One region of the Brevibacillus sp. MS2.2 genome, then DNA from elsewhere that is predicted to be linked to it. Evidence: riboswitches for the same ligand, from Rfam matches in the RefSeq annotation. Region 1 holds a riboswitch; each other region holds the start of a gene.
What was found. Region 1 has a riboswitch for lysine ahead of dapD (2,3,4,5-tetrahydropyridine-2,6-dicarboxylate N-acetyltransferase). Riboswitches for the same ligand answer to the same signal wherever they lie in the genome.
Positions count from the first base shown of each region.

Region 1 (10,591 bases):
TCAACGATTTGAACGTAATCGTAACGTTGTGGACATTTGTGACGTCAAACTATGTAAAGGATGGGAGATTGTACAGCCGTTTTCCTTTGCAAACTGATCAGCAACAGGTACCATGGAGAGCTGTGCCACTGCAATAGCTCGGTCTGGAATCGTATGGTGGAGCTGATACAGAGCGTCTTTAATCGCTTCTCTGTACGCTTCCTCCTGGTTTTCCATGAGTAGGGCAAAAGCATTTTCGACGATGTTTACTTGTATCTCCGGATGTAGATTGTGGGAATGGGCGTGTTGCACGAGACGCTCCATCGTAGGTTGGACAGTAGCGGGATTGGAGAACAGCAGAATTTGTGGCTCCGTATATCGTGCAAGCTCATGAAAAAAAGGGCCATCGATTGTGAAGATGGGGACAGTGGCAGTTGCCTCATCCTCTGGTGTTACTAGTGCGGCATACTGCGTACAAGTGATTACGATTGCATCGACCGCGCAGCTCTGCATCCAGCTTAGTTGCTCACGTAATTTGGCATGCGATTGTTCCTTGGTATGGATAGGGGTTCCCGCGTTTTGCAGGAGTAAACCTGGATCAACAAAATGAATGAGCTCAACTTCAAAGGCTGCGAACGCATCTGATAAGAGCGAAATATTCGAATAATGTCCATGGAGACAGGCAATACGAGTCATCGTGGAGCACCCCCATGTAGAGTATCATTCTCTGATTTCTTATGGGCAAGGACGCGAATACGCTTGTAATCGAGCACCCAGTGACCCTCTTGAAACAGCGCAGGACGCAGGAAGTCAGTGACTTCCCTACAGACTTGCTGGATTTCATCTGCCGACAGTCCTGCAAAAAAAGGACTGCAAAAAGAATTCAGCCAATGCGAAAGCCCCAGGTCCCCATCAGCCATGACTGTCGGACGATCAAAATGGGAGGCAAGTACGACATGGAAGCCTTGCTTCTCCAAAAGAGTCGTGTACTCTCCAATGCTGGGAAAATACCAAGGGGAGCGCTCATCAGCAGATATTCCTTTTCGCGCCAATACAGTTCGTAATGCCTGTGTGATTTGTCCACAATTGCCGTGTCCTCCAAATTCGGCAACAAAGCGTCCGCCGGGAGCAAGAGCCAGCCAAATGGTTTCAACGACTTCGGCAGGACGTTTCATCCAGTGGAGTGCGGCATTGGAAAAGACAGCGTCGTAACGGACATGTGTACGATACGTATGCGCATCGGCTACTTCAAAGGCAAACTGCGGATATTTTTGGCGAGCAGCCTCAATCATGGCGGCAGAAAAATCGATTCCTGTCACATTTGCTCCTGCAAGCGATAGTTGAGCACACAGGTCGCCTGTTCCACAGCCTAAGTCAAGAATGCTTTCTCCAGGAGCCGGCTGCAGCCAGTCCACTAACTCTTTGCCGTATTCAGAAACGAAATTCATTTTGGCGTCGTATAGCCCGGCATTCCATTGATTGGTTCGAATCATCTGTATCCCTCCCTTTCTTCCTTTTTACCGATTTAAAAGACATAAGTCAAATCTATATAAATTATTAAATGGATAGTTTTTAACTATATCGAGTTTAGGAAAAGGCATGAGAACATAAAGGATAAAACACGGTTATTGTCGAATAAAATCAGTTGTTTCCATGCAAATACGTAAGACGAAAAAGTAGGAGGGCAGTTCGTGAAAAAATGGGTTGTAAAAGCACTACTTGTGTGTTTGGCAACTGGTACCTTGTTGTCAGGTGTGTCAGTACCGCCAGCCATGGGAGCCGGGGCAACAGCATCAATGAAAAAAAACAGCCAAGTATCTAAGCCAATCCGGAAGCAGCCTGTTCACGATATGGTTATCTTTAACGATTATCAGGTTGCGGGACTGGATTCAAAAGGTTGGAACTGGGTGAAGAATGATGAGTTTATTCTACCTCCGGAGACACCACTCGATATTGATGTGATACAGACTACTTATGGAAATGGAACAAACCTGAGTCGAAAGCAAGTATATTTGGATGGTGTAGAATTAACGGAGTTTCAAATGGAGCAAAGCTCAAATCAAGAAGTGTTCAAATGGCAGGTACCGCGCTTCACAATTCCCGCAATGAAATTGTCTGCTGGCTCTCATACGTTGACCTTTGTAGTGACTGATGCCAATGCGAAGAGCAGTACGTTACACGTGAGTTTTCAGGTAGAAGCACAAAATTACCCACGTATTTATAAGGGAGAAAAGGCAGAGGGAGAGCCTTTGGCGACAGGCGGGCAGACGACCATTTTCGGAAATATGGGGTCAACTGATTTTAACAGTTCTGTACCCGGTACGTGGAAGCTAACAAACAAGTCTACGAACCAAGAAATGAGATCTGTTCCTGCTACTGTGTTTTCAACAGGTACGTTGTTGACTGGTCAATACCAACTCCTGTTTCTACCTGATGATACCTCCATGTCGCCTTGGACTACGACGGTTCAGATTGGCATGGCGGAGCTATATATGGGAACAGATGCGAGTGGTCAAAAACTGGCACCGGATCAGACTATTACTGCCCCGGAGTCACCAGGTAAGATTTCTTTGTATTCGGCATACCCAGGTCGATGGTCGGTGAACGGAACTGGACAAACGTTGACGAATGCGCACCATTTTGAAGTGGATATCCCGATGATGCTGGCGGGTATGACGATTTCTGTCACTTTTGAGCCAGATTCCAAGGAAAACAAAACGGATTCCTTATGGGGAGGTTCTACGTCGACTACGATTCACATACAAATTCCAGGTGCACCAAATGCTTGTGGTCCCACAAGCGGAGACGTCACGATGGATGTGTTGATGCAGCCAAACGAAAAATCTACACTCATGGTCGAGAAAGCAAACGTGTATTCATCAGACAATACAGTGAAGCTCTATCAAAACCCGGTTCATGTGATATGGCTGACTACAGCAGCAGAGCATATCGAATTCGGTAGTGAAGCTGATGACGAGGAAGGACCAGGAGTATGGGCAGTCGATAACGTCGTGGTCGATAGTGATAAATTGAATTGGGATCATACAGGCTTGCTACTGTCTGGTTATAAGCCAGGGCGTTACAAGGTAAACTATTACAGCAAAAGAGACCCTGCCAAGACATGGTGTGGTTACATACAGGTCATTGAGGATACGCCACCAATCCCAGCGTCCCAAAGTTGTGATGCAGGTGATTCAGGTATGGCTCCATCATCAGCGCCGATGTTCATGAGAGGAAAAGAGGGCAAGGAATTTCGAGATGGAGATCTTGTGACTGTGGAATCTGAGAGCGATCTTGCTGAATTGGAAAACTTACAGCTCATCTCGACGTATGCAGAGCGAACTGGAACGAAGAAAGTTAGAGAGAGCAGGAAGGCTTCCGCTTACCATATGCCAAAGTATGAGTGGAAATATGGAGAGAACGCCATCGGTGCTAGACAAGAGCATAGCAGTGCTACGATATCCTCAGAAAATCGGATCGAGATCTACTACGAAGGAAAAGAAATCACTGCCATTAAGCCTTCCAATCGAGATGGCGACACTGGTAACGGACTGGAATCACTTGATATCAGCAAATACATTGATCGGCAGCAGCCCGGTAAATACGAGATCAAAGTAACCAATATCCTTAGCAACAAGACTTGCCAACTCGTTACAAGACAAAAAAGATCAGTCAAAAAAACAGACGTTGATGAACGAAAAGAAACGATTACATTTACAGTCGAAGTGAAATAACGATTGACCCCCTTGCATTTTGGCATGGGGGTTTTCGACTACAAGGGGAGGAAGTCCTGTGACAAATGAGCAGAAGGCGATCCTGGAAAAGTTCGGGTTTCGGATCGAAGGAGAGGAAGTGAAACATTTGAAGCTGGGAATCGTAAGAAATAAAAAAGAATTTGTCCGTCACGCCTCATCGGAAGAGTTGCAGGACTACATTAAGTCCATCTTGCGCAACCAATGTCAGTGGAGGCGAGGAGAATCTGAGTGAGCAGCCAGGGAGGTTATTGGGTTTGAGGGAGTCCAGGGAGACATTAGTTACGGCATTACGTGAAGTGGAGGCTTGGGAGAAGGATCAGAACGACTTGTGGTTCTGGGAAAAGCTTGGCAGACTTCCTTTTGTTCTGTTGGATCGGATTACGCCTGCATTCGTTCAAGAGAAGCTGGGAAAAGCCGTAGATGAAATGGCAGCTTTTCTTGAGACAGGTGGTACTTATTTGGTGCAGGATGAACCGATTTACAAGCGGTTTGGTAAACGCTTAGAGGGACAGGGCATATCTGTTATTGGCAAGGCGGAGATTGCCGCTGTACCGCTTACGATGATGAATGATGTCGCTATGGAGCTAAAGGATTCACGAGCGAATTTTGCCACGGTACAAGGTGCGACGACTGGCTTCGGAGGGATTTTTACCCTCGCGATCGATATCCCGTTATTAATGGGGACATCCCTAAAAGTATTACAAGAGATGGCTCTTGCCTATGGCTATCGACCTGAAGAGAAGAGGGAGCGGTTGTTCGTCGTCAAATGCTTGCAGTTTGCTTCCTCCGACATCGTAGGGAAAAAAGCGATACTCGCTGAGCTCTCTCGCTTTGATGATCCAAATGCACAGAGAGAGGTAATGGCGCAATTGCAGGGATGGCGTGAAGTCGTGGTAACGTACACAGAAAACTTTGGGTGGAAAAAGTTATTTCAAATGGTGCCCATTGCAGGTATTTTGTTCGGGGCGTATTTGAACCGCTCAACCGTACAGGATGTCGCCGAAGCGGGGATGATGTTGTACCGCAAACGGCGCATCCTGGAGCGGCTGCGTGAGAGCGAAAAGAGCGAGGAAATTACTGAGACCACTCCTCAATAGTAAGAGCGTAGAGGAGATGGTCCTCCCATACACCGTTAATTTGCAAATAGCGTAACGAAAGTCCTTCCTGGCGAAAACGATTTTTTTCCAAGACGCGAATGGAAGCTTGGTTGCGAGGCATGACAGCAGCTTGTACCCTGTGCAGTTTAGCATCAGAAAATGCAAAATGAAGGGCGAGATTTACTGCGGATGTCGTATAGCCTTTGCCATTGCAAGACTGATCCATAAAGTAGCCAATCGTTGCATTTTGCCACGCGCCGCGGGCGACATTCGATAAGGCTACACGTCCCATCATCTTTTTGGCCTCGCGGCTGAATACGCCGAAAGCATAGGCTGTGCCGCGTTCAAAATCAATCTCTGCTTGTGAAATCTGTTCTTGCTGTCCTGGGAGGGTCAGAAAGGAAGAGGGGCGGATTGGTTCAAATGGTTGGAGAAAGTCATGATTACGCAGCCGAAGCTCTAGGAGCTCGGCTGCGTCTTGTTGTTGGAGAGGCCGTAAGAGAATCTCGTCCGTATGTAGTGTCATGAGATCAATCCTCCTTAAAAAGTTGGATTGATAGTATAACATGTGCCAGATTATTTGGGAAACATCAATTAGCCGAGCAATTCAGCAAACGATACCCCAAATGCTTTGCAAGTTTCCACTTCTTTTGCAGTAGGAGAAAGCTCGATTTTCAAACCTTCCAGAGGAGTTTCCGCACCACGCTCGCTCGCCTTTTTCAGCAAAATATCAACAGCTGCACCGACATGCTCGTAAGCGGAGTCGCAAGAGCCAAAAGCAACGACCTTTTTCCCGCTGAGGTCAATATCGTCCATTTCCTCATAAAAATCCAGGCATTCGTCTGGAAGTTCGCCATCGCCCCATGTGTAGGCACCAAGCAAGATTCCGTCGTAAGATTCTAGTTCTTTTGCGTTCGCATCCATTACTTCTTTTATCTCCAGCTCAGCACCAGTTGAACGAATACCTTCTGCAATTGCTTCAGCAATTTCCTGTGTATTCCCTGTCATGCTCGCGTATACCATCAAAATGCTCATAAAACGTAAAACCTCCATTTAGATAATGAGTATCATTCTCAGTAATAAAATAATGAAAATGAGAATCGTTGTCAATAACTTTTTTCTTATTGCCACGTTTCATTGATTTTGGTAGAGTTAAATAAAATTATAATAATGTACTCTAAATAGAGGTGCGCCGAAGAAGAGTAAGTCTTTTCGCAATCTGCCAGGGGGCAGGAGAAGGAAGAAAGGCTAAAGCGCCGAAGCTTATGCTATGCCCCTACGTAGCACAGGCTGGGGTGTCTCATGAAAAATGAACATCCTGTCACAAGGGACCTCAAGTCTTTTTGTGGAGCGCTATTTATGATTTGCTTATGTAGTATCAAGAGCAATGAGATAGCGAATGCACTCATTGCTTTTTTTGATTTACCATGCTGTTATCTTGAGGAGGATGTAACTATGAACATGATGGATGCTAACGAAATTATCGCGTTTATTCAAAAAAGCGAAAAGAAAACACCCGTGAAGGTATATGTGAAAGGGAACCTGGAGGGAATCGACTTCGGTGCGAGCTCCAAAGCCTTCATTACTGGTCCTACTGGTGTTGTTTTTGGTGAGTGGAAAGAGATTGAGCCAGTGCTTGCTGCTAACGCAGACAAAATTGAAGATTATGTTGTAGAAAGCGACCGCCGCAACTCCGCTATTCCATTGCTGGATACCAAAGGGATTCAAGCGCGTATTGAGCCAGGCGCAATTATTCGTGACCAAGTGACAATCGGTAACAATGCGGTCATCATGATGGGTGCTTCCATTAACATCGGTGCAGTGATCGGTGAAGGTACGATGATCGACATGAATGTTGTAGTAGGTGGACGTGGAACCATCGGGAAAAACTGCCACATCGGCGCCGGATCGGTTATTGCGGGTGTTATCGAGCCGCCATCTGCACAGCCAGTTGTTGTCGAGGATGATGTTGTCATCGGAGCAAATGCTGTCATTCTGGAAGGTGTACGTGTAGGAAAAGGTGCTGTGGTTGCAGCGGGTGCTGTCGTGATTGAAGATGTACCTCCATACGTAGTAGTTGCGGGAACGCCTGCACGCGTGATCAAGCAAATCGATGAAAAAACTCGTTCCAAGACAGAGATCAAGCAGGAGCTACGTCAACTGTAAGGGAGAGAGTGCACATGGACTGGCGTTCGCTTGATGAACAATATATCGTCTCCTCTTACAAAAGACTTCCGATTGCCATAGAAAAAGGTGAAGGAAATTACTTGTACGATACGAACGGGAAGAGCTATCTCGACTTGTTTACCGGACTCGCGGTAAACGTTCTGGGGCATTCTCATCCGCGCATTGTACAGGCTCTGCGTGAGCAGGGAGAGCGCTTCTTGCATATTTCCAATGTATTTTTAAACAAGCCGGCTATTCGTTTGGCCGAGCGTTTGGTTGCGAACAGCATTAGTGGAAAAGTGTTTTTCACCAACTCTGGTGCAGAGGCTACAGAGTCTGCGATCAAGCTGATTCACAAATGGACGAAAAACGAGGGGGCAGGTCGTGAAGGCATCGTTGTCTTACGGAACAGCTTTCACGGGCGAACACTCGGAGCAGTGCGTTTGACGAGGCAGGCTCACATCTATCAAGACTTTCCTCAGCCGGCTTTTCCAGTGTATGAACTGGATGTGGAGGATACGGAAGGATTGCGAGCGATTTGCCAGGAAGCAAAGCCCGCTGCGGTCCTCATGGAGCCAGTCTTGGGTTCCGGCGGTGTCGTGCCATTAACGGAAGCGTTCTTGCGAGAGGTAGCTGCGATCTGTGAACAAGAAGGTATGCTCTTTGTCATGGATGAGATCCAGACAGGAATGGGCAGAACTGGAAAGTTGTTTGCTTATGAGCATGCAGGCGTAACGCCAGACCTGATCCTTTTCGCCAAAGGCATAGGGGGAGGGCTTCCACTCGGCGGTGTCATTGCTGGTCCAAAGCTGATGAACCAGTTCAAACCGGGGGATCATGGAACGACATTCGCACCATCACCACTGTCTGCTGCCCTGGGGAATGTCGTGTTGGACGAATTGCTTAATCCAGCCTTCATCGCTCACGTAGAAGAAGTGATTGCGTACCTGTGGTCGGGCCTGGAAGCGTTGCGAACTCGTCTTCCAGATCAGCTGCAATCCCTTCGCGGAAAAGGCTTGATGGTTGGAATTCCGCTCTCTTCCACCCCGGAGGAGGTAAGTCACTTGCAGCAAGCATTGCTTGACGAAGGAATTCTCGTTGATGTGACGCAGAAAACGATTGTTCGTCTGCTTCCACCTCTGACGTTGACAAAAGCTGATGTGGACCGTTTCCTTGCTGTGTTTGAGGAACAATTAACAGCAAGAACAGGCACGAAAAAGGAGGCGTAGGCCATGACGACTTCCTTGTTTACACAAATTCGCCGAGACCTGCACCAAATACCGGAGCCAGGCTTCGCTGAAGTGAAGACGCAACAATACTTGCTCGACTATTTGAAAAAGCTGCCCCAAGAGCGAATCGAGATCAAAACGTGGCGGACAGGCATATTGGTCAAGCTGGCAGGAACAAAGCCAAAACGATTCATTGCCTGGCGGACGGATATGGATGGCCTACCGATCATAGAGGAAACGTCCTATCCGTTTCGCTCGCTTCATGAAGGATACATGCATGCTTGCGGGCATGATATGCATATGGCAATTGCACTTGGTCTCCTGACGCATTTTACCGAGCAGCCGATAGCAGATGATTTGCTGTTCCTCTTCCAGCCAGCAGAAGAAGGTCCTGGCGGTGCTGAGCCGATGATGGAAAGTGAAGAGTTTGCAGGGTGGCGACCGGACTGCATTTTTGCCCTGCATATTGCGCCAGAATATCCAGTTGGTCATATTGCGACGAAGCCAGGAATCTTGTTTGCCAACACGTCTGAGTTGTACATTGATTTGGTAGGCAAAGGGGGGCATGCAGCCTTCCCGCACAAGGCGAATGACATGGTGGTTGCAGGGAGCCATCTTGTGACACAGCTTCAATCGATTATTTCGCGTAATATGGACCCATTGGATTCCGCCGTCGTAACGATTGGCAAGCTGGAGAGCGGGACGAAGCAGAACATCATCGCAGAGAAATCCAGGCTAGAAGGGACCATCCGAACCTTTTCGATGGAATCGATGGCAATCGTCAAGAGCCGCATTGAATCTCTCGTAAAGGGAGTGGAAATAGGCTTTGATTGCCAGGCAACGATTGACTACGGGGTTGGCTACTGCCAGGTTTACAACGAGGAGCAGCTAACGACAGACTTCATGCAATGGGTACAGGAACAATGTGAAGATGTAACTCTCATCACCTGCAAAGAAGCCATGACTGGAGAAGACTTCGGTTACTTTTTGGAAGAAATTCCCGGCTTTTTGTTCTGGCTGGGAGTGCAAACGCCGTATGGCTTGCACCATTCCAAATTGGAGCCGAACGAAGATGCGATCGAGGTTGCCGTTCGACTGGTCTCTCGGTATTTTACATGGCTTTCGCAACAGGAGTAGCAGGGTGTCAGGAGCAAAAAAAAGAGTGGCTGGAAAGCCGCTCTTTTTTCTGTGTCATTCCCAACCGTATTCTCGTCAAGAGTAAGGAGTAGTTACTAACATCTCTGTGCATAAGTCTTTCTTCCTAAGATTTTTGTGCTTGTGGATAATGTGGATATTGTTGAAAAAACTTATCAGGGCAGCACAACTATTTCCTTTTCCAAACGTATAAACTAGGGAGAAGAAATTCCGGAAAAACAAGCGCTGCCGCGCACACATACAGGAGGATTATTGACATGAAAAAAGCATGGTTATCGGCCTTGTTGGCGTTGACTGTAGCAGCAGGGGTGGGGAGCACTACTGCGCTGGGAGAGGGTGCGATGCGCGTATTTTTCGGTGCGGAAACCGTAGCGAGTGAAATGCCAGCATCCAAGGCCGAATCGGTAGAATCAATAGTGAACAAGCTCGGTGGTTTTGCTGATTACGATCAGCAATCTGGCAAATTGCAAGTGATTAAGCCAAACGTAAATATTATTGTGGTCGAAGGAATTCAGCAGACCCGCAATAAAAATGTCGTTTTCAGCAACCCTGTCAAAGGATACAGCGACAAAAATGTGCCTCGTACGTTTAACGTGTTCGTAGAGGTTGATGACGCGCCTGTAGCCAAAGACTTGCGTATGCAACTCGTGTTGGTCGGACCGGACGGCAAAGAAGTGTCTAAAGGGAAAGAATGGAAATACTCCACTCAAAATGCAAACAGCTTCTATTTTTCTGAGCCTTTTGTATCTACAAAACTCGAAGCATACGGCACTTATAAAGTACAAGTTCAAATGAAATCCGAGAAATTTACTTCTTATGTAACCGTGGGTGAAAATACATTTACAGTTGGGCGTTAAAAATTATGGCTTGGATGCGTTTCCACTTCGCATGTCCCCGTGCTATAATATAGGGAAAAGCCAATATGATTGGTGATAGCAAGTACATGAAAGAAAGGAACGATGGGAGCGAATGGAGACAAATCCCCCGCGATCGTCCACAGATGTAGAAGGCCCGAGTATACGCATTGCCTGGAAAGATGAGCAATCCATTCAGGCAGAGTGGAGCATGACGAAGGAGTTCGAGCAAGAAATAGAGCGAAAGTTTGCTATTCCGTTTGCTGAACTGCCTTTTGTCCTACGCCTTTTTGATGTGACGTACCGCAAAGAGATCCGAAATGATGGCACTGACCTTTATACTGATTTTGATATCA
Region 1 is NZ_JABSUZ010000008.1:58,219-68,809, reverse strand. Features, by position in the region: gene HP568_RS09450 (hypothetical protein) at 1-675, opposite strand; gene HP568_RS09445 (class I SAM-dependent methyltransferase) at 672-1,472, opposite strand; gene HP568_RS09440 (hypothetical protein) at 1,671-3,713, shown strand; gene HP568_RS09435 (hypothetical protein) at 3,772-3,966, shown strand; gene HP568_RS09430 (EcsC family protein) at 3,989-4,831, shown strand; gene HP568_RS09425 (GNAT family N-acetyltransferase) at 4,809-5,357, opposite strand; gene HP568_RS09420 (flavodoxin) at 5,426-5,866, opposite strand; lysine riboswitch at 6,006-6,195, shown strand; gene dapD (2,3,4,5-tetrahydropyridine-2,6-dicarboxylate N-acetyltransferase) at 6,287-6,997, shown strand; gene HP568_RS09410 (aspartate aminotransferase family protein) at 7,012-8,226, shown strand; gene HP568_RS09405 (N-acetyldiaminopimelate deacetylase) at 8,230-9,363, shown strand; gene HP568_RS09400 (hypothetical protein) at 9,639-10,238, shown strand; gene HP568_RS09395 (DUF4912 domain-containing protein) at 10,351-10,591, shown strand, end outside.

Region 2 (10,591 bases), on a different contig from region 1:
GGAAGACAGATCATCAGAGGAATTTTTCAAGCCTTTGATGTACTCGATCGCTTTTGGACCTGCAACCATACCGCCATAGATCGCGGACAGGAGGGAGTTCGCACCCAAACGGTTAGCACCGTGCTGAGAGTAATCGCACTCACCTGCTGCAAACAGACCAGGGATATTGGTCATTTGGTTGTAGTCTACCCACATACCGCCCATGGAGTAGTGAACCGCAGGGAAAATCTTCATTGGAACTTTACGTGGGTCATCCCCAACGAATTTTTCGTAAATCTCGATAATACCGCCCAATTTTACATCCAGTTCTTTTGGATCTTTGTGGGACAGGTCGAGGTATACCATGTTTTCGCCGTTGATACCCAGCTTCATATCTACGCAAACGGAGAAGATTTCGCGAGTCGCGATGTCACGCGGTACCAGGTTTCCGTATGCAGGGTATTTATCTTCCAGGAAGTACCAAGGTTTACCGTCTCTGTACGTCCATACACGGCCACCCTCACCGCGAGCAGACTCGGACATCAGACGCAGCTTGTCGTCGCCAGGGATTGCAGTTGGGTGAATTTGGATCATCTCACCATTGGAGTAGATAACCCCTTGTTGATACGCCGCAGACGCTGCTGTACCTGTATTGATAATCGAGTTCGTCGATTTACCGAAGATGATACCAGGTCCGCCTGTTGCCAAAATAACGGCATCCGCACGGAAGGATTGAATTTCACCGGAACGCATGTTTTGTGCAGTAATCCCGCGACAGGTTCCTGTATCGTCCAAAACGGCTCCGAGGAAATCCCAATATTCGTACTTGGTTACCAGACCTTCAGCTTCATAACGGCGTACTTGTTCGTCCAATGCGTACAAGAGCTGTTGTCCAGTTGTCGCACCCGCAAAAGCGGTACGGTGATGTTTGGTTCCCCCGAAACGACGGAAGTCCAACAAACCTTCTGGCGTACGGTTAAACATAACGCCCATACGGTCCAACATATAGATGATGCCAGGTGCTGCATCGCACATTGCTTTAACCGGCGGTTGGTTTGCCAAGAAGTCTCCGCCATATACTGTATCGTCGAAGTGCTCCCATGTGGAGTCGCCTTCCCCTTTGGTATTTACCGCTCCGTTAATACCGCCCTGCGCACAGACAGAGTGGGAACGTTTTACCGGAACCAGGGAGAACAGCTGAACAGGAACGCCTTTTTCTGCTGCTTTGATGGTAGCCATCAAGCCGGCCAAACCCCCACCGACAATGATCAGTTTACCTTTTGCCATGAGTTTTGTCCCCCTATCCCTACAAAATGAAAGCCGACATCGCACGCAAGCCGATGAAGGTTACAACTACGAATACGCCCAAAGTCACGAATGTTGCAATACGTTGGGAACGCGGCCCAACTGTAATTCCCCAGTGAACAAGGAACGACCACAGTCCGTTGGAGAAGTGGAAAGTCGTGCTAATAATCCCGATTGTGTAGAATACGATCATTGCAGGACTGCTCAAAATGTTTGCCATCATGTCATAATCCACGTGTGCACCCAGTGCTTTTTGGATACGGGTTTCCCAAACATGCCAAACAATAAAAATGAGGGTAATGACTCCTGTAACGCGTTGCCACAAGAACATTTGGTTTCGGAAGTAACCGAAGTTCCCTACGTTATGCTTCGCTTGGAACGCAATGTAGAGACCGTAAACTGCGTGAAACAGGATCGGGAGGTAGATCAAGGCAAATTCAAGTACTAACAGAAATGGAAGGCTTTCAATGAAGCCTACTGCCTGGTTGAAAGCTTCAGGCCCACGAGTCGCTTGATAGTTGGCGGTCAAGTGGAACACGAGGAAGAGCCCGATCGGAAACAAACCAAGAAGTGAGTGTAGCTTGTGACTGAGAAAGCTATGGCCTTTCGCCATACAATGGTCCCCCTTTCAATGTATGTAACTCTCAATTCTGTGAAAAACGTCAAGCATCACCGCAAGCGGTCCAAAACGGTTTTCGGCCGTTTTGATAGACCTTTCCCCAATATCCTAACCCATTGCCTCACCCATTAGACATAGCAAAACCTCCACGATCATTTTATGAAGAGCATCTTGACGCTGTTCACAAAAAGACTGCGTTCGCTAGATCATATGAATTTGTCGGAATGTGTCAAAATTCGAGAAAAAGTTGGGCAAAACTTTGACCAAATCCAATTGTACTCTTGTCGACACAGAGCGTCAAGACAATCAATGTACTAAATACATTGATAGAATAACTTTGTTTAGTCCAGCTATTTTTTCTATTACGATGTCATGAATGTGAGCCCATCCTCATAATCTAGTACAGACAGGAGGGAAGCACATATGAAAGAGAAGGATCAGCTAGCAGCACTGTTGCCACCGGAGACCATTCCCTATGCGGAAAGAATGAATATGCCCTATCTTGGCTATCATCTTCTACGTGAAACGCTGACCAGCACCCTGTTAGGTGATAGTGAAAACCATATCCTCTATTGGATTGGAAAAAACATGGGCCGCCAAATCCCCATTCAATCAGCAACTGGCCCGATTATGCCTTTTATTCGACTCGGATTAGGCCAGCTAGACGTCGTGGAGGAGACCCGGCAAACTATCGTCTATTCGCTCACTCATTCTATTTTTAGCTACCAGTCTATAGAGAGACTGGCATGCAGTCTTTCTTTTGAGGCTGGAATCATCGCTGGTATGATTGAGCAGTGGAAAGAAAGAGAAGCGTTCAGCAAAATCGAGTTGGAAAGCCCTTCAGACATACGTATATCTGTACAAGTGGCGTCATGAAGAAAATGCCCCCTCTACCTATAACAAAGGGAGAGGGAGCATCCATATTTTATACTCCGTGCACAACCGCGGTTTCCTCGACATCCAGACCATATGCCGAATGAAGACTGCGAACAGCCAGCTCCGTCAAGGCTGCTGGAATGACGCAAGAAACCTTGATATCAGACGTAGATACCATTTTAATAGAAATTTCTTTTTCTGCCAGGACGCGGAACATTTCAGCAGCTACCCCTGGATTGTTGATCATACCCGAGCCAACAATTGATACCTTGGTCAAGCCTTCCTCGAAATCGACTTTTTCAAAGCCAAGCTCGTTTTTGTTTCTGTCCAGCGTATCCAGTGCTTTTTTCAGGTCATCCGCTGCAACGGTAAAAGAAATGTTCGTAACAGACGCATCATAGGAGCTTTGGATAATGATATCGACGTTCACCTGATTGTCCGCCAGCGTATTGAACAGACGGGAAAGCGTCCCGACCTTGGCAGGCATGCCGACAACCGTGATTTTGGCTACATCTTCATCGTGTGCAACTCCACTTACTACTCTTCCTGTTTCCATGTTGGCAACCTCCTCAACGTACGTACCATCTTCGGCAGTAAAGCTGGAGCGGACGACCAGCCTTACCTTGTATTTTTTCGCAGCCTCTACTGACCTTGGATGAAGAACCCCTGCACCGAGGTTCGCCAGCTCCAGCATCTCATCATACGAGATCGTATCCAGCTTGCTCGCTGCTGGAACCATTCGCGGATCAGCTGTATACACCCCGGACACGTCCGTAAAGATTTCGCATTTCTCAGCGTTCAAGCTCGCTGCAAGTGTAACCGCAGATGTATCCGATCCACCGCGGCCGAGCGTCGTAATTTCACCTTCGTCACTGATCCCTTGGAATCCTGCCACGATCACCACACGACCACGGCCGAGCTCGGATTGAATCCGCTCTGGATCAATCTGCTTGATCCGTGCTCTTCCGTGAATCGCCTCCGTAGTGATTCCAGCTTGCCAGCCCGTAAGAGAAATGGCGTCGTAGCCTTTTGTATGCAAAGCCATCGACAAAAGCGCGATCGATACCTGCTCCCCCGTGGTCAGCAGCATATCCATTTCACGCTCGGATGGGTATGCGCTAATCTGCTTGGCCATGTCTACCAACACATCAGTAGATTTCCCCATTGCAGAAACAACGACTACCACATCATGTCCTTCCTCTTTGTAGCTGATAATTCGATCCGCAACTCGTAAAATTCGCTCAATGGTACCTACAGAGGTGCCTCCGTATTTCTGCACGATCAACCCCATGCGGCTTCTCTCCCTTTTTCTCATATCCAATTTGGTATTTATCTCGTATTGTATGGTTTTTCACTATTCTCTCTATAAGGAAAAGTCTTGCATTTTTATTTTACAAAAAAGGCACCGACAAGGAATAAGACCTGCCGCTGCCTATTGTTTCGACATACCGGTTCCTCCCTCCCAATACACGCGGACAACGAAGATTGACAGTAAGCACCATCAAAACTCACATTGACACACCGTGAGATAGCTCTCCATCTGACAATTGGTCATTGTGCAGATGACAGTCCTGCATTTGTTCAACGCAGACCCAGCATGGAGAAAAGCGGGTTTCCCTCCACACTTCGGCGAATTCCCCTTTCCCGTCCCCTTCACAGATACCCGATCTCAGGGTGGTACTCTTGGTTTTCGCGCCTCTACCTCACTCCATAATGGAAGTGAGGCTAACTATTCTGTTTGAATCGGATTATATCATGAGTCTAAAAATGGATCAATTCCTTTTTAGAGGTTATTCCAAAAGTTACATTTGCTATGTGTCCAGCTTACGCAGATGCCCGATGATTTCTTTTGCCAGCTTGTCGCCGATCCCTAGTTGGCGGAAGTCTTCAACGGTCGCCTCACGCATTTTTTTCAACGAGCCAAAATGAGAGAACAACAGCTTGCGTCGTTTCTCACCGATACCCGGAATTTCATCCAACTGCGAGGAAAGCATCGTTTTCGTCCGGGATTGTCTGTGGAACGTAATAACAAAACGGTGGACTTCATCTTGGATGCGCTGCAACAAATAAAACTCATAGCTATCACGTCTAAGATTCACAGGCTCTGGCGGATCTCCGTACATGAGCTGAGCAGTGCGGTGCTTCTCATCCTTCGCGAGTCCACAGACGGGAATATAGAGACCCAGCTCGTTTTCCAGCACGTCCATAGCCGCGCTGATTTGGCCCTTTCCACCATCAATCACAATCAGATCGGGCATAGGCTGGTTTTCTTTCAACAGGCGAGAGTATCGACGGCGAACGACTTCGCGCATGGAGCCGTAATCATCTGGTCCCTCGACGGTTTTGATCTTGAATTTGCGGTATTCCTTTTTGTCAGGACGCCCGTCTGTAAACACAATCATCGCAGACACAGGCTCTGTTCCCTGAATGTTGGAGTTGTCAAACGCTTCAATTCGATGAGGAACCGGAATCCCTAAAATGTGACCGAGATTGTGTACCGCTTGGACTGTACGAGCATCGTCCTTGGACATCAGCGCGAACTTCTCCTGCAAAGCAATACGGGCGTTCTCCGAAGCCATCTTCACGAGCTCATGCTTTTTGCCTCTTTTCGGAGCATGGACTTTGATGCCCAGCCACTCACTCAAAAGCTCCGGTTCACTCTCTTGCGGGAGCAAAATTTCTTTTGGCAGTGCATTTTGCTTGTCGTAGTAGAACTGGCTCACATAAGACATGAAGTCTTCAGTTTCGCTTCCATAGTATGGAAAGGAGGTCGTCTGACGCTCGATCATCTTCCCTTTTCGCATATAGAACACCTGAATGCACATCCAGCCTTTTTCCACAGCAAACCCGATAATGTCGCGGTCTACCGTATCGGTGAACGTGATCTTCTGCTTCTCCATCACCGCTTCGATGCTCTTGATCTGATCGCGATATTCCTTGGCGCGTTCGAACTCCATGTTTTCTGCGGCTTGCAGCATTTTTTCCGTGAGGGTTTGCTTCATTTCCTCATGGCCACCATCGAGGAATCGGCTGATTTCATCCACCAAACGCTGATTTTCCTCTGCCGATACCTCGTACACACAGGGCGCTAGACATTGTCCCAAATGGTAGTAAAGACAAACCTGCTTGGGCATATTGCGGCATTTGCGCAACGGATAGAGGCGATCAAGCAGCTTCTTCACCTCGGAGGCATCTCCAGCATTCGGATACGGACCGAAATACTTGGCTTTATCTTTTAGTACCTTACGGGTAATCTCCAGGCGTGGCTGCGCCTCATTCGTAATTTTGATGTACGGATACGTCTTGTCGTCGCGGAGCATGACATTGTAACGAGGGTCATGCTCCTTGATCAGGTTGCACTCGAGGATGAGCGCCTCAATTGCTGAGGATACCACAATGTACTCAAAGTCCACGATCTCACTGACCAACAGCTGCGTCTTTCCGTTATGACTGCCTGTAAAATAAGAGCGGACGCGGTTTTTCAGCACCTTGGCTTTTCCTACGTAAATGATTTCCCCGCTCGCATTTTTCATCAGGTAGCAGCCTGGCTTATCTGGCAGGACGGCCAGCTTGTCTTTTAAGGAGCTGTTCATGGCTGCCCCCTCCTCTTTGCTCTATATCTGCCTTGCATCTATTTGTTCTTGTGGAATGGCTTTTCCAATACATACAGTTCATCTTCTAAGGAACTCATCCGTTCCACCAGCAGCTTGCGGCTGTCTTGTACCCCTTGATTGTAATAGAAGGGGCCGAGTTCTTTCGAAAAAAAGGCAATCAACTCTTCCGTCTCCCAATTGCCGAGTGTCTCCGACCGTTCTTCTTTAAAATAGCGCTGTACTTGATGAACAAGATATTCCATTTGCTCTCTCGTCAATTTGGTTGGCATCGTATCCGGCTTCCTTCCCTTTTTCGCATCATAAGAGAATATACGTTCTATCCTTCATAGTACCATGGAATCCATACGAAAAAAACTGCCGCCTCATTCCATGGCGACAGTTTTTTATAGGCAGACTAGTGCTTGCGACCGCCCAAATATGCTTCTTTTACACGCTCGTCGTTTAACAACGCTACTCCTGTGCCATCCAATACAATTTGCCCTGCCTCCAGTACATACCCGTAATCAGCAATTTTGAGGGCCTGTTTGACATTTTGCTCTACGATGAGGACGGTTGTACCTTCCGCATTGATTTCTTTGATCACCTTGAAAATGTCCGCCACCACGATGGGAGCCAAGCCCATCGACGGCTCGTCCAAAAGCAACAGCTTCGGTCGAGACATCAATGCGCGGGCAATGGCTAGCATTTGCTGCTGACCGCCAGACATCGTCCCCCCCAATTGAGAAAGCCGTTCCTTGAGGATAGGGAACCAGGCCATCATCTTTTCCATGTCGTCCTTGATGCCTTGTGCATCGTTGCGCTGGAATGCACCCATCTCCAGGTTTTCCAGCACGGTCATCTTCCCGAGGATCGCACGTCCTTCTGGTACCAAAGCCAGTCCAGCTTTTACGATCTGATGTGGTCTCGAACCCTCTATACGTTTACCGCAAAACGTAATCGTCCCTGCTTCAGGCTTCAGTTGACCTGCGATCGTACGCATGGTTGTAGTTTTGCCCGCTCCATTCGCCCCGATCAGCGAAACGATTTTGCCCTCAGGGACTTCCAGCGTGATCCCGCGAATCGCTTTGATTTGACCGTAGGAGGTCGTCAAGTTTTGTATGTTCAGCATCTTATTCGTCCTCCTTGCCGAGGTAGGCTTCAATCACATCTGGATTGTTTTGTACCTCTGCCGGGGTTCCGTCGGCAATTTTGACCCCAAAGTTGATACATACGACCTTTTCACACAGGTTCATGACCAATCCCATATCGTGTTCGACCAATAGGACAGTCGTCCCGTCATCGCGAATTTTTTTGACCAGCTCCATGAGTGCTTTCGTCTCAGTCTCGATCATTCCGGCAGCAGGCTCATCCAAAAGTAAGAGCTTTGGCTCAGTAGCCAGTGCCCGTGCAATCTCCAGACGCCGTTGTTGACCGTAAGCCAATGTATCCGAGCGCACATCAGCAATGTCAGACAAGCCTACGAATTCGAGAAGCTCCTCTGCTTTTTTGGTAACCGCCTTTTCTTCCGCACGTTGTCCCGGTGTTTTCAAAAGGGAAGCCCAGAAGCCTGCCTTCATGCGCGAATGACATCCTACCTTCACGTTGTCCAACGCACTCATGTGACCGAAGAGGCGAATATTTTGGAACGTCCTCGCAATCCCCATTTCAGTAATTTTGTTCGGTGCTATTCCATTTAACTTTTGTCCGGCAAAAGAAAAAGTCCCCGTCGTTGGTTCGAATATGCCCGTTGCCATATTGAAAATCGTCGTTTTCCCCGCACCATTCGGACCAATCAAGCCGACAATTTCTCCCTCTCCGACAGTAAAAGAAACGTCACGAAGAGCGGTGATGCCGCCAAAGCTTTTTCCTACGTTCGCAAGTTCCAGCAACATCCTATACGCCCCCCTTCGCTTCCTTATCCGATGACTTGCCCCGACGACGCTTGAACAGCTTTTGGAACGTGTCGGCACCGATCAAGCCATGCGGACGGAACGCCATTACTCCGACCATGATCAAGCCGTACATGAGCATTTTGTACTCGGCCAAACCACGCAGCACCTCCGGCAATGCCGTAAGAACCAAGGCACCAAACAGCGGCCCCCATACGACTTCGCTGCCGCCGATCACGGCATAAGACAGTATCTCTACGACTTTATGATAGTTAAAATCATCTGGCGTAATGGTCGTCGTAATGTGAGCGAACAATCCTCCACAGACCCCTGCCAAAATTGAACCGATCACAAAAGCAAGCATTTTGTAATAGTTGACTTGCAATCCCATCGCTCGTGCCGCCGTTTCATCTGCTTTGATCGCTTCAAAAGCACGCCCCAGACGCGAACGGTTCAGACGCAGCGTCAGGAAAAGCACGAAGGCAAACAGGAGCAGCATAAACACAAAGGTCGATAATGACTTCATTTGCATAACCGAAATGCCAAGGGCTTGCGCTTTTAACCCCATTGCTTTTTCAAAATCGTACAAGTAATTGCCTATCGATTGAAGTCCGGTCAATCCGAGGGCGCCATTTGTAATCTCCATATTGAGAAAAATAACGCGGATCACTTCACCAAAGCCAAGCGTAGCAATTGCCAGGTACAAGCCGTGGAGCTTCAATGTCGGAGCACCGATCAAAAGGGCAATCAGCCCAGCCGCCAGTCCTCCGATTATGATGGCGATAAACAGAGGCATGTCCGCTTGCTTCGTCAAAATACTCGCCGTAAAAGCACCAATGCTCATAAAGCCCGCATGCCCCAAGGAAAGCTGGCCCGTCGAGAGCGTAATGTAAATACTGATCGCCAAAATACTGTTTAACAGGATAAAAGTAAATACCTGTAAGTTATATGGATTGAGAATGTCCAATGTCTGCACCTCCCTTACGCTTTGCGTCCAAATAGTCCTTCCGGCTTCAAGAGTAAAATGAGAATGATCAAGCCAAAAGCAACCGCATCCCGATACGACGAGTCTCCGTACGCGACGGTAAACACCTCGATAATCCCAAGCAATACGCCACACACCATGGCCCCGGGAATGCTGCCTACCCCGCCTAAAATCAAAACGGCCAAACCTTTGAAGCCAAGGGTCATCCCCATCGTTGGAATGAGAGCAGAGTACGCCATCCCGATCAAAATGCCTGCGACACCTCCCAGTGCCGAAGCAAGCATGACGGTCACGACAATGACCATATTCGTGTTAATCCCCAAAATATTTGCTGTATCCGTATTTTCAGCCGTCGCGCGAATGGCTTTTCCCATTTTCGTTTTTTGAATCCAGAAATGCAGGACGAACATTAGCAACACAGAAATCCCCAAAATAACGAGATCGACGCTGCGAATTTGAATGAGCCCCAAGTCAAAAGTGGTATCCCCGAAAGACTGCGGGAACGCACGGGAGTCAGCACCGAAAAACTTGTGCATGGCTTCCTCCATCAAAATGGCAAATCCAATCGTACTGATCAGCGATGCCAGATGGGGTACATTTTTTTTACGAAGTGGGCGAAGCGCCGTATACTCCAGCACAAGACCCAAAATGGCCGAAATCACGACCGCCACGATCAGCGCTACCCCTAATGGCATATTCAGGCTGGTCATCAATACCAAGCCAACCAGTGATCCAAAAATAAAAATTTGGCCGTGTGCCATATTAATGATTCCCAGGACACCAAAAATGAGCGTATAGCCCAATGCGATTAATGAATAAGTGCTACCAACTGTCAAACCGTTGACTAATTGCTGCCAAAACAAATGCCTCACCTCACTGTTAAGTGGTTCATAGCCACCGATGATTGCGTTATTCTCGCTGGATCAGCAAGCGAAGAGCATTCTGGTACTTTCTGATCCAGCGAGATAACGGATAGAAAAAGAAGCCCGGAGCGACCCCGGGCACGATGCTATTCAAACGGGACGAATTTGCCTTCTTTTGCGACAACGACAACCGCATCACCAATCGGATTGCGTTTCTCGTCAAAAGACAGTTTGCCGGATACACCTGTGAAGTCTTTTAGCTGAGCCAATTGTCCGCGCAACTCTTCGCGATCTGCTTTTCCAGCGGCAAGCAGTGACTGCGACATGATATACAGCGAGTCGTATGCTTGGGCAGCGAACTGGTCAGGCTTTTTGTTGTATTTGGCTTCGAATGCTTTTACGAAGGCTTGTACTTTATCATCTTTCTTTTCAGGGCTGAATGGAGTCGCAACGATCAAGCCCTCAGCAGCTGGACCAGCAAT
Region 2 is NZ_JABSUZ010000013.1:91,806-102,396, reverse strand. Features, by position in the region: gene sdhA (succinate dehydrogenase flavoprotein subunit) at 1-1,266, opposite strand, end outside; gene HP568_RS14405 (succinate dehydrogenase cytochrome b558 subunit) at 1,286-1,897, opposite strand; gene HP568_RS14400 (YslB family protein) at 2,327-2,779, shown strand; gene HP568_RS14395 (aspartate kinase) at 2,829-4,070, opposite strand; lysine riboswitch at 4,301-4,488, opposite strand; gene uvrC (excinuclease ABC subunit UvrC) at 4,591-6,372, opposite strand; gene HP568_RS14385 (DUF2164 domain-containing protein) at 6,411-6,662, opposite strand; gene HP568_RS14380 (ABC transporter ATP-binding protein) at 6,788-7,501, opposite strand; gene HP568_RS14375 (ABC transporter ATP-binding protein) at 7,503-8,264, opposite strand; gene HP568_RS14370 (branched-chain amino acid ABC transporter permease) at 8,266-9,237, opposite strand; gene HP568_RS14365 (branched-chain amino acid ABC transporter permease) at 9,243-10,109, opposite strand; gene HP568_RS14360 (ABC transporter substrate-binding protein) at 10,256-10,591, opposite strand, start outside.
Region 2: another riboswitch for lysine. It lies ahead of HP568_RS14395 (aspartate kinase); the one in region 1 lies ahead of dapD (2,3,4,5-tetrahydropyridine-2,6-dicarboxylate N-acetyltransferase).

Region 3 (9,860 bases), on a different contig from region 1:
GACTCATCCTACCCACCTCGTTTCCGCCCCCATGTATGATGCTACTTATTATGTCTCAAACGCGCTGCTCATGTGCATAAATTGTGAATCTCGACATCTTCGCAGTGTTGACGAACTGATTTTTTAATAGTAGTATTCAAACATACTACTTATATTTGTTTGGAGGTTTTTCTCATGATTGAGCACGTAAAACGAATGGGTTTATCCGATTTGGAAGCGCGGTGTTACTTGACCGTGCACGAAGAAGCAGACCTGTCTGTAATAGTTTTGGCGGATCAGTAAAGCCTACGGCGCTCATTACAAAAGTCCGGAGACCATTACGAAAAACTACTCGATTTTTACAAAAAAGAAAAGGAAGGGAATTGTTATGAATCTACAGGATGTGCAATTTTGCGAGGAACTGGTAAGAAGTGCGGGAAAGGAGCTTCTAGTTGAATTTGAAAAAGGCGTGCCCTGCCACAGCAAGGAAGCAATGACTAAACGCTTTGAAGAGGTGAATCCCGTGGTTGAAGCTCGATTGAAGCGCTCATTATCCGAGCGGTTCCCCACCTATGAATTCTCTGACGCGGAATTCAATCTGGCTGCACAGGAAAAGCCTGAATTCACAAGTCCTTATTGGGTGATGGATGCAATCGATGGAGCAGTTCACTTTCTGCAAAACATGCCGATGTGGGCTACTTCCCTCTGCCTGATTGACGGAGGACGCACGGTTGTTTCTTTTGTCTATGATCCATGCCGTGATGAACTGTTTACCGCAATTAACGGGCGTGGAGCTTTTTTAAACGGACAAAAAATCAGTACCTCATCCAAATCGCAGCTAAATGAGTGCATTCTAGGGACGCTCTTTGCTTCCTCCGAGCCGATGAACCTCTTGGTCGGAAAGTATACAGCGAATTCCTTGACGCGAGTGATGCCAGAAGCTTTTGCCATCCGCATGCAAGGCGCGGTTTCGCTCCATCTCGCCTATGTGGCGTGCGGACGACTCGACGGTTACTGGGAATATGGTAAAGGGGTGTATGATTGGCTGGCTGGTGCTCTTTTGGTCCAGGAAGCGGGAGGCACAATTACGGATACGCAAGGGAATGATTTTTGCTGGAAAAGCACAGGCATCGTAGCAGCAGGCTCGACCATCTACCCTAAGCTGATCCAATTGACTCCCGCTTCATAAAGAACAGATAAAAAGGGTGAGCCTATGCGCATCACCCTTTCTCCTTTTTCCGTTCGCGAAAACGGCGCACCTTCATCAGGTTTCCGCACATTTTGTCATCACACCAGCGGCGCACCCGGTTGCGGCTTTCATCATAAAACACCCAGCAGCAATCCTCGTTGTCACATATTTTGACTCGCTCCAGATGCTGCGGGGCAAGCAACTCCGCGAAAGAGGCTGCAATTTGTGCCATGACGAGGGGCCAGCCCTCTGTTGAGCTGGATTGCTCTTGCTTGTAGCTACCCTCCTCTTCTACATACAACACCTGCACATGAAAAGGAGCGAGAGCCAAAGCTCTGTTCAATTCCGCTAGGTCCTCCTCTTGGAATCGCTCTCCACGGACAACTGCTTCCAGCATACGTCGCAAACGCTCGCGCAACTGCAAAAGTGAAGCGGCACACTCCTCATTCATCGGCAGCGGTGCGGTTAGCTTGTATGTTTGCAAAAAGGATGACAGCCATTCCTGGTTCTCCAGGCGATTTTCCCCACGACCAGAACCGCGCCAATCCCGCCAATCACTATTTAAAAAATCGATACAAAGCCAGTCCATGTCATCATCTCTCCTGACGAAACCCTTCATTTTCTCTCTTGTATGATCATACAGGATATGGTAATCTCTATTTGTAACCATCGTAATAACATTAACTGGTTACAATCTCATTTCTTATTGCTATTATAGCGTTTCATCAATCTGTTTCACAGGAGGAAGCGTATGAATCGGAAGGAATTGCTTTTGCACGGATGGGAATGTACGTATGACAAGGAAGACTGGTATCCACCCTTAAAAGAAGCGCTTTCCGGCGTATCAGCAGCCGAGGCGAGCTGGCGCCCTGTGGGAGAAGCAGCCAACACGATCTGGGAAAACGTCAGCCACCTTCTTTATTACAAAGAACGCCTGTTGCATCGTCTAATGGGCACTGAATTTCCTGGATCGGCTGAGACGAACGATGATACCTTCATCCCGTCCGGCGGTCCCGATGACGAAGACGCTTGGCAAGCTACTCTCGCTCGCATGGAAAGCGTCCACCGCCACATTCACGAAAAGCTTTCCTTGCTGACGGATGAGGAGTTAAATCAGATGGCTACTTATACGCCCATTTACCAAAATGTGATGAGTCTGGTCCTGCATGATGCGTTTCATACGGGACAAATCGTCCAAATTCGCAAGCTGCAAGGCTCCTGGCCTGCCAGACGATCATTTGAATAACAAAATTTCACATTGATTAATCACAAACAATCCTTTATAGTTGATGAATCACATAATTTCATACATGTTATCCTCATCTTTCACGGTGAGGATAGAGGTCGCGGCTTTTATATCATCCTGTACGAGATTCAGAGAAAATCAATGACTCCAGGTAAGGAAAATCCGCCGAAGCTCATATCGCGTCTCTGTGCGATTGGGTTGGGGCTGTACTCGAAAGGGGCAGAACTGTCACGTTTGCATGCCAAGCAAACGTGGTGAGCTATCTTCAGTGAAGGCTTGGTGGGGATTGGATGATACCGCCCTATGCCATTTTTTTGGCTATGGCGGTTTTTTCGTTTCCGACCTTCCTTCTCAAAAATCAAGAAAGGTCGTGCAAGCAGCTTATGTCACAAAATCAATTGCAACGTGGTTTAAAAGCCCGACACCTGACGATGATCGCCATCGGCGGCTCGATTGGGACGGGATTGTTTCTTGCGAGTGGAGGCTCGATCCACTCCGCCGGACCTGGTGGAGCTTTAGTCGCCTATCTCGCCATTAGTATCATGGTTTACTTTTTAATGACCAGCTTGGGGGAAATGGCGGCCTTCATGCCTGTTTCCGGTTCGTTTTCGACGTATGCCACACGGTTCGTCGATCCATCTCTCGGTTTTGCTCTCGGCTGGAACTACTGGTACAACTGGGCCATTACCATTGCCGTCGAGCTGTCAGCTTCCGCACTCATTATGAAATATTGGTTCCCGGATACCCCAGCGATATTGTGGAGTGCTTTGTTCCTCGGATTGCTGTTTGCCTTGAATCTCCTGTCTGTGAAAGCCTATGGAGAATCTGAATATTGGTTCGCCTTGATTAAAGTAATAACGGTTATCATCTTTATTATTGTGGGTGTGTTGATGATTTTTGGCATTATGGGCGGTCAAGCAGTCGGCTTCCAAAACTTCACCAAAGGCGACGCGCCATTCAACGGCGGCTTCATGGCCCTGCTCGGTGTCTTTATGATTGCCGGATTCTCTTTTCAAGGGACAGAGCTGGTTGGTGTCGCAGCTGGAGAGAGCGAAGACCCTGCCCGCAACATTCCGAAGGCCATCCGTCAAATTTTTTGGCGCATCCTGCTCTTCTACATTCTCGCTATTTTGATCATCGGGTTGCTGGTTCCATACGATAATCCAAATCTGATCAGCGGCGACCTTACGGATATTGCGATCAGCCCGTTTACGATTGTATTTGAAAATGCCGGTTTTGCTTTTGCAGCATCCGTCATGAATGCCGTTATTCTCACGTCAGTATTGTCTGCTGGTAACTCTGGCATGTACGCCTCTACACGCATGCTGTGGAACCTGGCAAAAGAAGGAAAAGCACCAAAATGGTTCGCAAAAGTAACCGGTAACGGCGTACCGATCAATGCCCTGATCTTGACTGCGCTCATCGGCGCCCTTGCTTTTCTGTCCTCTCTGTTTGGAGAAGGCGAAGTGTATGTCTGGCTTTTGAATGCTTCCGGTATGTCCGGCTTCATCGCTTGGCTGGGAATTGCAATTAGTCACTACCGTTTCCGCAAAGCGTTTATCGCTCAGGGCCGTGACTTAAGCGAATTGCCTTATCGGGCAAAGTGGTTCCCGTTTGGTCCGATTTTTGCCTTCATCATTTGCTGTATCGTTATTTTGGGGCAAAACTATTCCGCATTCATGGGTGGAACGATCGACTGGTATGGCGTCCTGGTCTCTTACATTGGCCTGCCACTCTTCTTAATCATTTGGCTCGCTTATAAAGTCACCCAAAAGACCAAGCTCGTCCCTCTAGAACAAGTAGACTTCAGCATGGATGAATACACGAAGTAATCGAAGAAAAATTACGGACTTCCGTTATCTAAACGGGAGTCCTTTTTCGTGTTTGCCAGCATATGTGAGGAGAGTAGAACATGCAAATCCAATCGTATTCCCGCTACCTATCCCCCCAGCTTCCAACTAACCAAACTGTACCTAAAATGGTGACAGGAACTAGTTTGGCATTGCCCAAGCTCGATACTGTAGACCTTCGTTCACACAAGGCACGCGAGCTACCTGCTGATGCCATCGAACATCACAGCGTCCAATTTTTCTTTAGCACAGAGATTAATGAGCGTTTGGATAAAATTTTCGCAGATAAACCACCTGAGGCTCGCAAGGCCTTTGACCACATCCTGGAGCGAAATTTTTTCAACTCCCAATCCACCTACACCGATGAAGAAAGAGCTGCTTTGGTAGAAGTGGGTTTAACCCAAGGCAAATATTTGGCAGACCAATACATGGCTGATGAAAAACATGCTGCTGAATTTTTGGATACCCTTCATCTGCTTGCTGGCGTTGCCAAAACACGAAAGGTTGACCCTGCAACTGGCAGTGTCAGCTACGTAGAGCTTCCGCAAAAACCGCAGGGGGCGCCGAACGACTATGTTAATCCGTCCAAGCTGATGGAGCGGTATGACCCTAAAGCCTACAAAAAAATGCAAGCGGTCACAACCAATCAAACAGAGAAAGTAAGCATGCTGATTCAATTCGTCAAAAAGCTGCAACATCGTCCAGACTGGATCGCACAATACCGGAACGAACAAGCTACACTTCTCTCTGATTTAAAAAATACAAAAATCGCTAACCGTTTTGAGAATGTAAATACAAAGGACGCCACTGACTTTGTTCGTCAAATGAATACGCTTGCTGAAAATGCTTCCGTTTCTGCCTTCACACCATTGCTACAAACGAATCTTGCCTCTTTTATGATGATCCTGGCCAAGAAAACGAGTTAACTTCACAAAGATGATCGTCACAGCCTCCGCCCGAACTTCCCTGGGACTGGGGCTGTTTTTTCTTGTGTAGTACCAATCTCTTTCCTTTTCCAGTTAAGGAAAGGGACTGGCAGGTGGTGGACATACTAACCCGTAAAGGAGGAGACGAACATGGATGACAATCGCGAAAACGACCTGCCTGATTTCAAACAACTGGATGACAGACTGATCGCTCAACCTCCGACTAGCCCAATAATCGCAATCCGTACCAATCTGGACAAGGAACCAAATGACGTCGACAATCCGTATGTGCAGCAAGACTCTACACCCACTGGACAAAATAAGGGGGAAGCAAATGACTGATCGCATCTCAAATGAAAAGCCGGACATGGGTTATAACGGAAGCAATATGCATGGTTATTCCCTTACACCAAAGGAAGGGACATTGGATCAAGCTGACAAGACGACTGCGGCAAAAAAAGAAAACAGGGAGAAAGAATAGTTTTTCCCCATTACGAAGAACAATTCCCCTTTGGGAAAACAGGTAGATGCTCACTTTGCCTTTTTCCTGAAGGGGATTTCTTTTGGATTTCTAACCAAGAACATGGTGAAAAAACATTTTCTTATTGACGAAATTCTATTGGAAATATATACTTTTCATGGATTTGATAATGAGAATCGTTATCAAATATTTGCATATATAATCAGGAGGTTGCCCCATGAAATCCAGGCTCTTCAAACACATTTACAGCACAACATTAGTCACTTTTCTCCTCACAGGTGGCGCCCATATAGCTCTGGCCGCACCACTCATGGCCACTGCTGAACAGACGGATGTTTCCCCTTTGTCGCTAGATTTCGCAGTTGAACAGGCAATTAAGAACAGCGTTGATCTGGAGGTGCTTCGGCTTGAATTAGATATTACGAAGTACGAAACATCCATCACACTGAGAGAAAAAGCAGAAATAAAAAAAGCCGATATCATGACTCTGGCTGATGCAAAAAAGAAATTCGAAGACGCTGCCAAAGCAATCAAAGAAGTAGTTGTCGATGAAGTCGCCCTGAATACGCAAAAAAACACCATACAATTACAAGTGCAAAAAGCATTCTTCGAAGTCCAATCATTAGATGCCAAAATCAAAGCGCAAAAGACAAGCTTGCAAAGACAGTACTGGTTGGACTCCCAAGACACAGAAGCTCACAAAAATCTTGCTGCCCTTGAAGCCAGCTACAAACAAGCATTGGCCAAGCTCAACGATTTATTGAATGAAAAAGCGGACAGACAATGGAAGATGATCGCTACTGATCTGACCCAGCACGAGCTGCTTTCCTTGGAGCAATTGCAAGCAAAAGCTTATGAAAAACGTCCTGAGATGATCAAGGCACAAGCAGAAATAGACTTTGCCCAAGTAAGAATTGATTACACAGCCGAGTATTCCGCACTCAGCACATATAAAGGTACAATTGCAAAAAACGAGCACAAAAAGGCAGAACTGCAAAAACAAAAAACACAAAAGAAAATCGGTCAAGAAGTAAGTGACAACTATACGAAGGTACTGGCAGCGAAAAAGGCATTAGAGGAAAGTACAGCAAAGAAAGAAACCGCATTGGAGCGCTATCAGGCAACAATCGATCAATATAGATTAGGAAAAGCATCGATGAAAGAACTGATAAAAGACGAAGCAAACCTGTTTGACTCCGAAACAAAAGCAATCGAATCAGTTTATCAATACAATCTCGCTGCTATCACCTTGAACCAGTTGACTGGTTATTAATATTTCGCATTACGAAGGATCTCATTTATTCATTTAAAATAAAGAAGGCTTCATCCCACAGGGTGAAGCCTTTACTCATTTATTAGCCTCTCAAAAACTCCTGGCATCACCAGACGACCACCGTCTACACCAAAATCCTCTATGAACCACCAAGCCGATAGCACACTGTGGCAATACGCCCACGCCAGCACTCTCTCTTTTTGCAAAGACAGGGCCTTCGTCAGCCCATCGACCCGCTGCTTCATTACTTCTTCTACCCCATCCTCTGGCAAATGGTTCAGCAAAAACGGAATCACCTCGTATTCTGTCTCCCCGATCAGCCCTTTTGGATCAATTGCCAGCCACGGCTCTCTTTGTGCCCGCAAAATATTTTCATGATGAAGATCACCATGTAGCAGGCACTGTTCTTTTTGTGAGGAGAGAAGCTTTTTGTACCATTGCATGGCCTGCTCCACCATTTGCTCGGGAATCGGTCCTGTCCCACCTCGGAAATGAGAGCGAATCCCTACCAGTCCCACAGCCCAGTCCGCTATTGTCGGAAACGTAGACACAAGCTTACCCACTCTGGAAACGGGTGTATGCATCCTTTTGATCACGTCCGCCAAGCATTGAATTCGCTCGTCTTCATTACTCAGCTTGTCCAGTGTCTCTCCTGGCATGATGCGCTCCAAAAGCATGATGCCTTTTTCCTCGTCCGAATCGAGTAGCTGCACCATTCCCCGCCCCGCAAAAGCCCGAATTGCCGTCAGCTCTTTCTGCCAGTCCAGCCCAGGCACGCCCAGCTTCAACACGGCGTTTCTCCCATCCTCTAACACAACAGGTGCAACAAAATTATAAGAGAGTGGAAAATGCTCAAGCACTTTTAATGACCATCGTGCTTCGCATTCGGCAATCAACTCATGAAAGGAATCCAGCCAGAGACGCCCGTCTTCTTTATGTACGCCGACAACTGTTTGGGTAAAATGTGTTGGCAGTGAAATCATTAAGAATCTCCTCCTCGAACTACTTGCAAAACATCCTCTTGCATTAGCTTTCAAGCTGTTCCCTTCCCACAGCCGCTTCTTCCCCACCACAGCCACTCGTTAAAAAAGGGAGCAGCTTGAAAGCCGCCCCCCTTTATTTCCCGGAAAATGTTATGACATTCGTCCCATCAAGCGCTCCATACGTTCCAGCGCCTTCTTCAACTGCTCGATCGATGTTGCATAAGAACAACGGATATGCCCCTGTCCGCTTTCGCCGAACACGTCTCCAGGTACAACAGCTACCTTTTCCTCCATCAGCAGCTTCTCCGCAAACTCAGAAGAGCTGAGACCTGTAGAAGCTACAGACGGGAATGCATAGAATGCTCCGTCTGGCTCGTGGCAAGTCAATCCGATTTGACGGAATCCGTCTACCACATAATTGCGGCGCTGACGGTAGCTCTCGATCATTCGTTCCATATCAGAACGTCCATGACGCAGGGCTTCCAATGCAGCCATCTGAGCCATCGTCGGTGCACACAGCATGGTGTACTGATGGATTTTCAGCATGCCCGCAAGTAAATCAGGCGATGCGCAGACATATCCCAGACGCCATCCGGTCATCGCGAACGCTTTGGAAAAACCGGAGATGAGGATCGTCCGATCTTTCATCCCTGGCAGAGCCGCGATACTATCGTGCATTCGTCCGTAGGTAAGCTCCGCATAAATTTCATCGGAGATCACCATGAGGTCGTGCTTTTCAATGATCGGCAAAAGTGTTTTCCACTCTTCAGCCGTCATAGTCCCCCCGGTCGGGTTATTTGGATAGCAGAAAATGATTGCTTTTGTACGCGCGGTGATGTGCGACTCCAGCTCTTGTGGTGTCAGCTTGAACTGGTTTTCCATCGTTGTTTTCAGGAAAACTGGCACCCCACCAGCCAAGCGAATGACTGGTTCATAGGAGACATAGCAAGGCTCCACGACCAATACTTCATCACCCGGATCGAGAATGGCACGCAGTGCGATATCAATTGCTTCGCTGGCACCGACCGTCACGAGAATTTCTGTCTCGGGATGATAGCTGACAGAAAAACGTTCTTCCAGGTATTTCTGAATTTCCACGCGCAATGGCAGCATACCGGCATTGGATGTATAAGCTGTATGTCCACGCTCCAGGGAAGAAATCGAAGCTTCTCTCATACGCCAGGGAGTGACAAAATCAGGCTCCCCTACACCTAAAGAAATGACTCCCTCCATCGATGCTGCCAAATCGAAAAAGCGGCGAATGCCTGATGGCTTCAACGATTGAACTGTACTGGATAAACGGTTTTTGACTTTGACTTGTGTACTCACGGCGTAACCACCATCCTGTGATCTTCGTCACGATCTTCCAGCTCAATGCCATCGTGCTTGTAACGTTTCAAAATAAAGTGTGTAGCTGTTGAGACCACCGAATCGAGAGTGGACAGCTTTTGCGAAACAAAAGTGGCTACTTCTTTCATCGTTTTGCCTTCCAAAATAATTGACAAGTCATAGCTTGCACCAGACATCAAGTAAACAGCCTTCACTTCTGGGAAACGGCAGATTCGCTCCGCCACTTCATCAAAGCCGACATCGCGCTTCGGCGTCACTTTCACATCAATCATGGCGTTCACGTACGGATGATCATCCACACGCTCCCAGTTCACCAGCGCCGGATATTTGACAATGACCTTCTCGGCTTCTAATGCTGTAATCGTCTGTTCAACAACCTCGGTCGGTTCCCCGATCATTTTTCCGATTTGCTCAGCGCTCATGCGACTGTCTTCTTCCAACAGGTGCAACAGCTCTCTTTGCTTCAAGCGATCCATGCCCCACCACTCCAGTTTTCTCTTTATTTTTGTACATAAGTGCGTGTTCAAGTAGTCGACTTTTTGAACGACGACATCATGCAAAAAGCCCCAGCAACCAGACTCAT
Region 3 is NZ_JABSUZ010000022.1:3,316-13,175, reverse strand. Features, by position in the region: gene HP568_RS19025 (alpha/beta fold hydrolase) at 1-7, opposite strand, end outside; gene HP568_RS19020 (inositol monophosphatase family protein) at 368-1,168, shown strand; gene HP568_RS19015 (CGNR zinc finger domain-containing protein) at 1,200-1,757, opposite strand; gene HP568_RS19010 (DinB family protein) at 1,920-2,414, shown strand; lysine riboswitch at 2,499-2,684, shown strand; gene HP568_RS19005 (amino acid permease) at 2,798-4,246, shown strand; gene HP568_RS19000 (hypothetical protein) at 4,327-5,190, shown strand; gene HP568_RS18995 (hypothetical protein) at 5,341-5,532, shown strand; gene HP568_RS18990 (hypothetical protein) at 5,525-5,671, shown strand; gene HP568_RS18985 (TolC family protein) at 5,889-6,944, shown strand; gene HP568_RS18980 (aminoglycoside phosphotransferase family protein) at 7,016-7,927, opposite strand; gene HP568_RS18975 (aminotransferase) at 8,078-9,256, opposite strand; gene HP568_RS18970 (Lrp/AsnC family transcriptional regulator) at 9,253-9,753, opposite strand.
Region 3: another riboswitch for lysine. It lies ahead of HP568_RS19005 (amino acid permease); the one in region 1 lies ahead of dapD (2,3,4,5-tetrahydropyridine-2,6-dicarboxylate N-acetyltransferase).